DNA from 2 places in the Bacillus cereus group sp. BfR-BA-01383 genome. Region 1 is predicted to be linked to the other one. Evidence: riboswitches for the same ligand, from Rfam matches in the RefSeq annotation. Region 1 holds a riboswitch; the other holds the start of a gene.

Region 1 (4,477 bases):
TATGTCCGCCGCGCCAACCTGTATTTAAACAAACGGCAGTAATACATAATTTTAAGACTCCTGAAAGAAGTAATACCCAAAAAGATAAATGGCTCCATTCAACGACTAAATCTTTTAATTGATGTTCCCCAGAAAATAATGTGTATGGGAGAAAAGTCCCCGCAATTCCTAATAAAATACCACCTATAATTCCAAGTGTTAGTTTGTATTCGCGGAAAGGATGGATGATTTTCTCTAATGTAAATTCTACTTTGAAATACAAGAAACCAACGAGAGCACCGATGCAAGTAAGAGGGAGAAAGGCGATCCATTCATTGATTGAAAGGGATCCTTCCCCAAAATCAACAATAAAGGATCCACGATTATCGAGTTTACTAAGCAATAAATAAACGGAAAAACCAGCAAAAGTAGTAGTTAAATATACAACTGCTTTTTTTCTTTTAGAAAACCCATTAATTTGTTCACCCTCATTTTCATTCGGAGCTAAATAACCGAATAATGGAGCGTTAAAAATGACGCTTAAAGTAGCACCAATTCCAACTTCTGTTAGTTCGTTCATTCCCTTTAAAGCGAAGTTAAAGCGATCTCCTACCCATGTACAAAGTCCGCCGATAATTCCAACAAGTGCGGCCTCTGGGCCTAGACTAGCTCCAAATATTAAAACAATAAGCGCAGTTAAAGTAGCTTTATGTACAAAACGGTATTCAATTCTGCCTGTTTTTTTATATTCACCCATTACTTCTGGCATAAGACGTGGATATGTACCGAAGTATTTTTGTGTTAAACCAACGAGGATACCGCCGATGATTGTTACACAAAGAGTGTAATAAGGGGGAGAAGAGAAAACGTTAGGTAAATATCCCCAAATAAAGTGGATTCCGATATTTAGCGTAACTAAAAATAACCAAACCGTAGCCCCTACTATAGAGCCTAAAAGAATGCCATATAGAGCGAGTATATAGTGCATGTCCTTTGTATTTGTCATGTTATACCTCCGTTATGTAAGTTGTAATAGAGAAAGGATTATATATGCTAGTGTGAAATGAATGGAATATATATAGTATCTTTGTGAGAGGTTGGCTTATTCAACATATATATTGGGATTTCATTAGAGCTTGGGTCCTATAAGTTAAACCACTTATTTAATTCTATATATTGATTGGAATTTTTTAAAGGTCTTTTTTGAATAAATATGGAATATACTTCTTTTGTTGCTTTATATGAAACTGTTGACATTTATTTTAGAACATTCAGAAAAACCGTTTGACATTAGGAAATTATTGCTATAAAATCAACGGTAATTGCATAGTCTTATCAAGAAAAGGTGGAGGGACAGGCCCGATGAAACCTTGGCAACAGCCGAATAACGGAATTGTGCCAAATCCTGCAGGTAATAGCCCTGAGAGATAAGAAAGAGATTTTAGAGCGTGTTTTCAAACTGCTTCTTTCTTATTTAGGAAAGGAGCAGTTTTTTATTTTGCATAAAAAGAAAGGAGAATGAGAGATGGGAGAATCATGGGGAAAGGGAACAATTTGTGTGCAAGGTGGCTATACGCCAAAGAATGGTGAGCCACGCGTTCTACCGCTTTATCAAAGTACAACGTATAAATACGATACGTCGGATGATTTAGCAGCATTATTTAACTTAGAGGCAGAGGGCTATATTTATACACGTATTGGGAATCCCACACTAGCTGCATTTGAACAAAAGTTATCAGATTTAGAAGGCGGTGTAGGAGCTGTTGCAACGGCTTCAGGGCAAGCAGCTATTATGCTCGCAGTTTTAAATATTTGTAGTAGTGGAGATCATCTTCTTTGTTCTTCAACTGTTTACGGGGGAACGTTTAATTTATTTGGAGTAAGCTTACGTAAGCTTGGTATTGATGTTACGTTCTTTAATCCTAATTTAACGGCAGATGAAATTGCGGTACTTGCTAACGATAAGACGAAACTCGTTTATGCAGAATCGTTAGGAAATCCGGCAATGAACGTTTTGAATTTCAAAGAACTTTCAGCTGCAGCAAAAGAATTAGAAGTACCTTTTATCGTTGATAATACATTAGCGACGCCTTATTTATGCCAGGCATTTGAACATGGGGCAAATATCATTGTCCATTCCACAACGAAATATATTGATGGTCATGCAAGTTCTCTAGGCGGCATTGTAATAGACGGAGGGAATTTCGATTGGACAAATGGAAAATACCCTGAGCTTGTCGAACCTGATCCGAGTTATCATGGTGTGAGCTATGTTCAAAATTTTGGAGCGGCAGCTTATATTGTGAAAGCGCGCGTTCAATTATTAAGAGACTACGGAAACTGTATGAGCCCATTCAATGCCTATATTAGCAACATTGGTTTAGAAACACTGCATTTACGAATGGAGCGTCATAGCGAAAATGCTCTCGCAGTTGCTAAGTGGCTTGCTAATCATGATCGTATTGAATGGGTGAATTATCCGGGATTAGATAGTAATGAAAATTACTCGTTAGCACAAAAGTATTTGAAGAAAGGTGCTAGTGGCGTTTTAACATTTGGTATTAAGGGCGGATTAGAAGCAGCAAAAGAATTTATTGCAAATGTGAAACTAGCGACGCTCGTAACGCATGTAGCTGATGCGAGAACTTGTGTTATACACCCTGCTAGTACGACGCACAGACAATTAAGCGCAGAAGATCAGCGTTTAGCTGGTGTTACATCTGATTTAATCCGTTTATCGGTTGGTATAGAAGATGTTTCTGATATTATTGCAGATTTAGAAGCTGCGCTAGTCGGAGGCAAACAACATGCCGATCATAATTGATAAAGATTTACCAGCTCGCAAAGTATTACAGAAGGAAAATATTTTTGTAATGACGAAGGAGCGAGCAGCAACACAAGATATTCGTGCTTTGAAAATTGCTATATTAAATTTAATGCCTACAAAGCAAGAAACAGAGGCGCAATTACTTCGTTTAATTGGAAATACACCGTTGCAATTAGATGTTCATTTACTTCATATGGAATCGCATCTGTCCCGCAATGTAGCGCAGGACCATTTAACGAGCTTCTATAAAACATTCCGTGATATTGAGAATGAAAAATTTGATGGACTCATTATTACAGGAGCACCAGTTGAAACTCTTTCTTTCGAAGAAGTAGATTATTGGGAAGAGCTTGGACGTATTATGGAGTATTCAAAAACAAATGTAACATCTACGCTTCATATTTGCTGGGGGGCACAAGCAGGTTTGTATTATCACTATGGTGTGCCGAAGTATCCTCTTGCGGAAAAAATGTTCGGTGTATTTGAACATGAGGTTCGCGAGCAACATGTGAAACTATTACAAGGGTTTGATGAGTTATTTTTTGCTCCGCATTCTCGTCATACAGAAGTGCGAGAGAGCGATATTGAAAAAGTGAAAGAATTAACGTTATTAGCTAATTCTGAAGAAGCGGGTGTTCATCTTGTTATCGGGCAAGAAGGAAGGCAAGTTTTCGCACTCGGACATAGTGAATATAGTTGTGATACGTTAAAGCAAGAATATGAACGGGACCGCCAAAAAGGGTTAAATATTGATGTGCCTAAAAATTACTTTAAACATAATAATCCAAATGAGAAGCCGCTTGTTAGGTGGAGGAGTCATGGGAATTTACTATTCTCTAATTGGTTGAATTATTACGTGTATCAAGAAACCCCTTATGTATTGTAAATAATGATTGTGTAACACGTGGCAACGTTTTCTTTGTAAAGATTACCCTTTATTTTCCCGAATGTTCGAAATACATTGTTTTTCTGATTTTTTACTCATATAATTTCATCTAAACACAATTTTTGAGGGGTGGACAGTATTATGAAAGAAATTCAAGTGGGGTTATTAGGTCTTGGGACAGTGGGGAGTGGTGTAGTTCGTATTATTACAGATCATCAAGAACGACTTATACACCAAGTTGGATGCCCAGTAAAGGTAACGAAAGTGTTAGTGCAAAACATTGAGAAAGAGAGGGAGGTCGAAGTGCCTTCTACTCTATTAACACAAAATGTGAATGAAATTTTAGATAATCCTAATATTGATGTTGTCATCGAAGTTATGGGTGGTATTGATGATGCAAAAGCATATATTTTACAAGCTTTAAAAGGCGGGAAGCACGTTGTGACTGCAAATAAAGATTTAATGGCGTTACACGGAGCGGAACTCTTAGCGGTAGCAAAAGATAACAATGCTGATTTATTTTACGAAGCTAGTGTAGCTGGAGGGATTCCAATTTTAAGAAGCATCGTAGAAGGACTTTCTTCAGATCTTATTACGAAGGTAATGGGAATTGTAAATGGAACGACAAACTTTATTTTGACGAAAATGTCAGACGAAGGGAGAGCGTATAACGACGTGTTAAAAGAAGCTCAGCAGCTTGGATTTGCAGAAGCAGATCCAACATCAGACGTAGAAGGTTTAGATGCAGCAAGGAAAATGACGATTTTGGCTACTCTTGGTTTTTC
Region 2 (4,477 bases), on a different contig from region 1:
ATGGTTGCGTCGCCTTAGTGCAACGCTTCTTGCCAGAACCGTTTATTTTATCATGTTTATTAACTGTTTTCGTTATCTTCTTCGGCATGTTTGCAACTCACCAAACACCGGTCGAGATGATCAATCATTGGGGGAATGGAATTTGGGGACTTCTCGCCTTTTCTATGCAAATGGCTCTTGTACTCGTGACAGGATCTGCATTGGCAAACGCCCCTCTTATTAAAAAAGGATTAACGAAAGCAGCAAAACTACCGAAAACGAATGGCCAAGGTATTATTGCCATTTCAATTGTAAGTTTACTAGGCGCATACATAAACTGGGGCTTTGGAATTGTTGTATCTGTTTTATATGCAAAAGAAGTGGCAAGGCAGCTTGAAGGATTAGATTATAGACTAGCAATTGCTTCTTCTTACTCTGGATTTCTCATTTGGCATGCAGGGCTTTCTGCTTCTATCCCTCTTACGTTAGCAACAGGCGGCGAAACATTAATTAAAACGACAGCTGGAAGTATTAAAGAAGCGATTCCAATAACAGAAACGTTATTCTCACCATACGCTCTCGTTCCAGTTATTATCTTTTTAGTTACGATGCCTCTCATAAATAAGGCAATGCATCCAGATGAAAAACATACGATTACGGTAGATCCTAGCGTGTTTCATGAAGAGGCTGCCGCTCAGGAAATAGAGAAAAATACGTTCGCTGAAAAGATGGAAAATAGCATCATTATTACACTTTGCGTTGGATTATTAGGTCTTATTTATATTTTTAACTACTTTTATACGAAAGGCTTTAACCTTACACTAGATATCGTTATTTTTATGTTATTGATTGCCGGTCTTATTTTCCACCGGACTCCGATTCAATACATTCTCGCTTTTTCAGATTCTACGAAAAGTGCTTCTGGCATTTTACTTCAGTTTCCGTTTTACGCAGGAATTATGGGTATGATGATTGGAGCAAATAGTGAAGGACTTTCACTTGGAGGAGCTATTTCTAATTTCTTTATTAGCATTTCAAACGAAACAACTTTCCCGCTCTTTACTTTTTTAAGTGCTGGTATTGTTAATATTTTCGTTCCATCTGGTGGTGGTCAATGGGCTGTGCAAGCACCAATTATGATTCCAGCTGGCGCTGAACTTGGTGTACCTGCTGCAAAAACAGCAATGGCAATTGCCTGGGGCGATGCTTGGACGAATTTAATTCAACCTTTCTGGGCATTACCAGCATTAGCGATAGCTGGCTTAGGCGCTCGTGATATTATGGGATTTTGCGTTATTAACTTACTATATGCAGGTTTTATCATTAGTCTATGCTTCTTATTTATTTAAACGAAAAGCTAGTTTTATACTAGCTTTTTTATATAATAAATCATTTATTTCCCATGCAATTTATAATCGTTTCCCACTCTATCTCCATAAGATTTAATGCCTCAAATGCAAAAAAATCTTCACATACTTTTTCAATCAGATGTGGATTTTCCCTCAAGAAATTCCACCGTAACGCTTTAGGAAGAAAATGTATTTCATATTCTTTACTTCCCCGTACTATCTCATCCACTTCTCTTTCACAAATCCCTCGTATTAAATAATCATTTCTTAATTGTATTTGAATTTGTTGAAACGTTTCGCTACATTTCTTCAATTGAAGTAAACACGTAATATACGTCCGAAAAAGTTCATTATCATACTGAGAACACTTTATAATACGATCAATTTCATTCATAATGTACGAGCCTTTTCTTTCATAGTTACAGTTTCCCCTTCTTTAACATCTTCTCTACAATTTGCACATTTTTCGAACTTTGCAACAAGCGATTTAATACTGTAAGTAACTCTTCTTTTTCTAAACCTTGCAGTTTCGCTTTAACCGTACTCTCACCAGCATTTTGAATATCATAAACAACCGCCGCCATATGCTTACAAAAATTCTCATACGGACACTCGCAGCTACTTTCTGTAAAATCTTCAAGATCAATAACCACTTCATAGTTTCCTGCATTTCCAGTAACAAAAGCAAATACTTTCTTGTCGTGTATTTCAACATCTTCTACATGCCCATCTTCGTAATATTCATATCCTCTATCAACAATATATTTCGGAATATACCTATGTAGTTCTTTTAATAAATATGCGTACATAACAGCACCTCCCTCTTCCTTTAATTCCCTTTTGACTTCCAAAACCCTGCATGTTATTCTAATAACTGTCAACTAGCGAGTCTATATGACAAAACAACTGACACCTATTCGGCGGAGGTGTCTCTTTTCATTTGCAGCCGATATGAAGTGCCTCTTTCAGGCACATTCAATTTTTGATACTACACACTCAACACCATTCCTTGTATCAGGCTGCTTTAGCAGTCTTTTACTCTACATACTTCAAAAAAAGAGAGCTTAGCTCCCTTTTCTCGCTTTATAAAATACCCCTTTTTCAGTATAGAGATATTCATCATCAGCTAAAGTAATTTTCCCATCCAGTTTCAGTTCGTCTAATAGTCTCGATAAATAAAATTGATGTAACATTTTTTTCGTGAATTTTCCTTCATGATGCGAAACGATATGTTCTTGAATATCTAACAATGATATCGGCTTATCTTGCTCTATCATATATTCATAAACTGTACTACGCAGTTTTACGTATTTTTCGAGTGTCACAGTACTTCGCAACCCCTTTCTTCTTATTAAATGTTTTTCGTAATCGGTTTTTTTGCAACAAAAAAACCTCTCCGATAAGAAGAAGTTACGTATATCTTCGTCTTATCTCCCAGAACAAAAATGTTCTGCTGGAATTAGCACCTGCATCGCGGTTGCTGGGTTTCATCGGGCCAGTCCCTCCACCTCTCTGGATAAGAAAATATTCACTTTAAAGTTAACTATACGTAATTTCGTTTTAATTGTCAAATAAATATAAAAAATATAACAAATTATATTTTTCTCCTTACTGTTCATACTATACATATATGAACATTCAAGGAGGATTATGAAATGCATGAAAATGCTCGCGGATATGTACAAGATTCTTTTCAATCATTACAAGAAGCAAAACATTGTTTAGAAGAAGCACTTCAGACCGTTGAAAAAGATTTTAATCGCGCTCGTATTGAACAATCCCTTTATGCTGTCGAACAAGCTATTCAACGCTGCGATTACACGGTTCACATTTTAGAACAAGATTGAAAAAACTTCCCGTCAATTGATGGGAAGTTTTTTCAAATGGCATACTTCATTATTATTTCCGTTATAATTAAAAAATATACAGAAAAATGCTCCCTACAATATGTAAGAAGCATGAAAGAGGCAAACGAATATGTAAGTCGCGACCCTACCTTATATGAGTATGCTTATCTATGTCATATTATGCTCATCTAATATGCCGTATTTCTTTTTAAATCTTGTAAGAATCGTAATCCAAGATGTACTAAATAGTAGTAGGAAAATAACATTCGATATCGCGTGACTAAGATCGAAATAAAAACTTGCAGCATAGTAAGCAATAACTGTTTCCCACGTTGCTTCCTGTATAAACCCAAGAAGACCCCAAAAATTCATAATCCAGCCAAATAGAAATCCAACGGCAAATCCATATATGAGTCGTCCCCATAGTTTTTTCATCAAAAATGTATTTCGGAGTAATCCTGCTATAAAGCCAATCATACCCCACGAAAACATTTGCCACGGCGTCCACGGACCTTGCCCTAAAAAGATGTTGGACACAATCGCCGCTGTTGCACCAATCATAAAACCAGTCTCACTCCCAAACACAATTGCTGAAACGATAATGACAAAAGAAGTTGGTTGTACACTTGGTAAAATAGAAAATGGTACCCTGCTTACTGCTGCAATTGCTGCTAACACGGCAACGAGAACAATTTCACGTGAAACAAATGCTTTCCTTTCAAATCGGACATAGAAAGGTAATATAATAACAGCTAATACAAACAAACTACTTACCATGTAATAACCGTCCATAATAAGTGTCGTAAAGAGTAATGTACCTATTAGTAGTGCAAAAATACATATTATGAAGGCAACATATCGTTTGGACACGCTTCGTACACATCCTCCCACGTTAATGCATATGGCAACTCGTTTCGAATGAATCGGTTAATAGATGTCGTATAAAAGAAATTACCGCTAAAAAACTCTTTCGGTGCATCATTCATAATAACTGTTCCATCAAATAACATCATGCATTGATCCACGTATTTCGCCGCAAATTCAATATCATGCGTTGCCATTACAATTGTTGTACCTTCTTTTTGCAACTTCTTAAATAGCTCTCCTACTCTCTCTTTCTTCCATGGATCCAATCCCTTTGTCGGTTCATCAAGTAATAATAACGTTGGCTTTGACAATAACGTTGTACATAACGCGAGTAATTGTTGCTCTCCCCCGCTACAATCATGCGGATGGCGTTCTTTAAGCGAATGTAACCAAAACTGTTTTAACATATCTTCTGCTATTTCTCTTCCTTGTTCT

The links. A riboswitch is a leader RNA that binds a small molecule or an ion and turns the genes downstream of it on or off. The one in region 1 is predicted to bind S-adenosylmethionine.
Positions count from the first base shown of each region.
Region 2: it holds a riboswitch for S-adenosylmethionine, as region 1 does, so the genes downstream of both, MR065_RS14030 (hypothetical protein) here and MR065_RS22000 (bifunctional O-acetylhomoserine aminocarboxypropyltransferase/cysteine synthase) in region 1, are expected to answer to the same signal.

Region 1 is NZ_JAKUFP010000032.1:42,497-46,973, reverse strand. Features, by position in the region: gene MR065_RS22005 (chloride channel protein) at 1-985, opposite strand, end outside; SAM riboswitch class I at 1,309-1,413, shown strand; gene MR065_RS22000 (bifunctional O-acetylhomoserine aminocarboxypropyltransferase/cysteine synthase) at 1,505-2,803, shown strand; gene metA (homoserine O-acetyltransferase MetA) at 2,787-3,692, shown strand; gene MR065_RS21990 (homoserine dehydrogenase) at 3,834-4,477, shown strand, end outside.
Region 2 is NZ_JAKUFP010000013.1:2,188-6,664, reverse strand. Features, by position in the region: gene MR065_RS14045 (short-chain fatty acid transporter) at 1-1,328, shown strand, start outside; gene MR065_RS14040 (group-specific protein) at 1,369-1,722, opposite strand; gene MR065_RS14035 (SWIM zinc finger family protein) at 1,748-2,137, opposite strand; gene MR065_RS14030 (hypothetical protein) at 2,393-2,653, opposite strand; SAM riboswitch class I at 2,753-2,851, opposite strand; gene MR065_RS14025 (hypothetical protein) at 2,984-3,175, shown strand; gene MR065_RS14020 (ECF transporter S component) at 3,344-4,045, opposite strand; gene MR065_RS14015 (ABC transporter ATP-binding protein) at 4,018-4,477, opposite strand, start outside.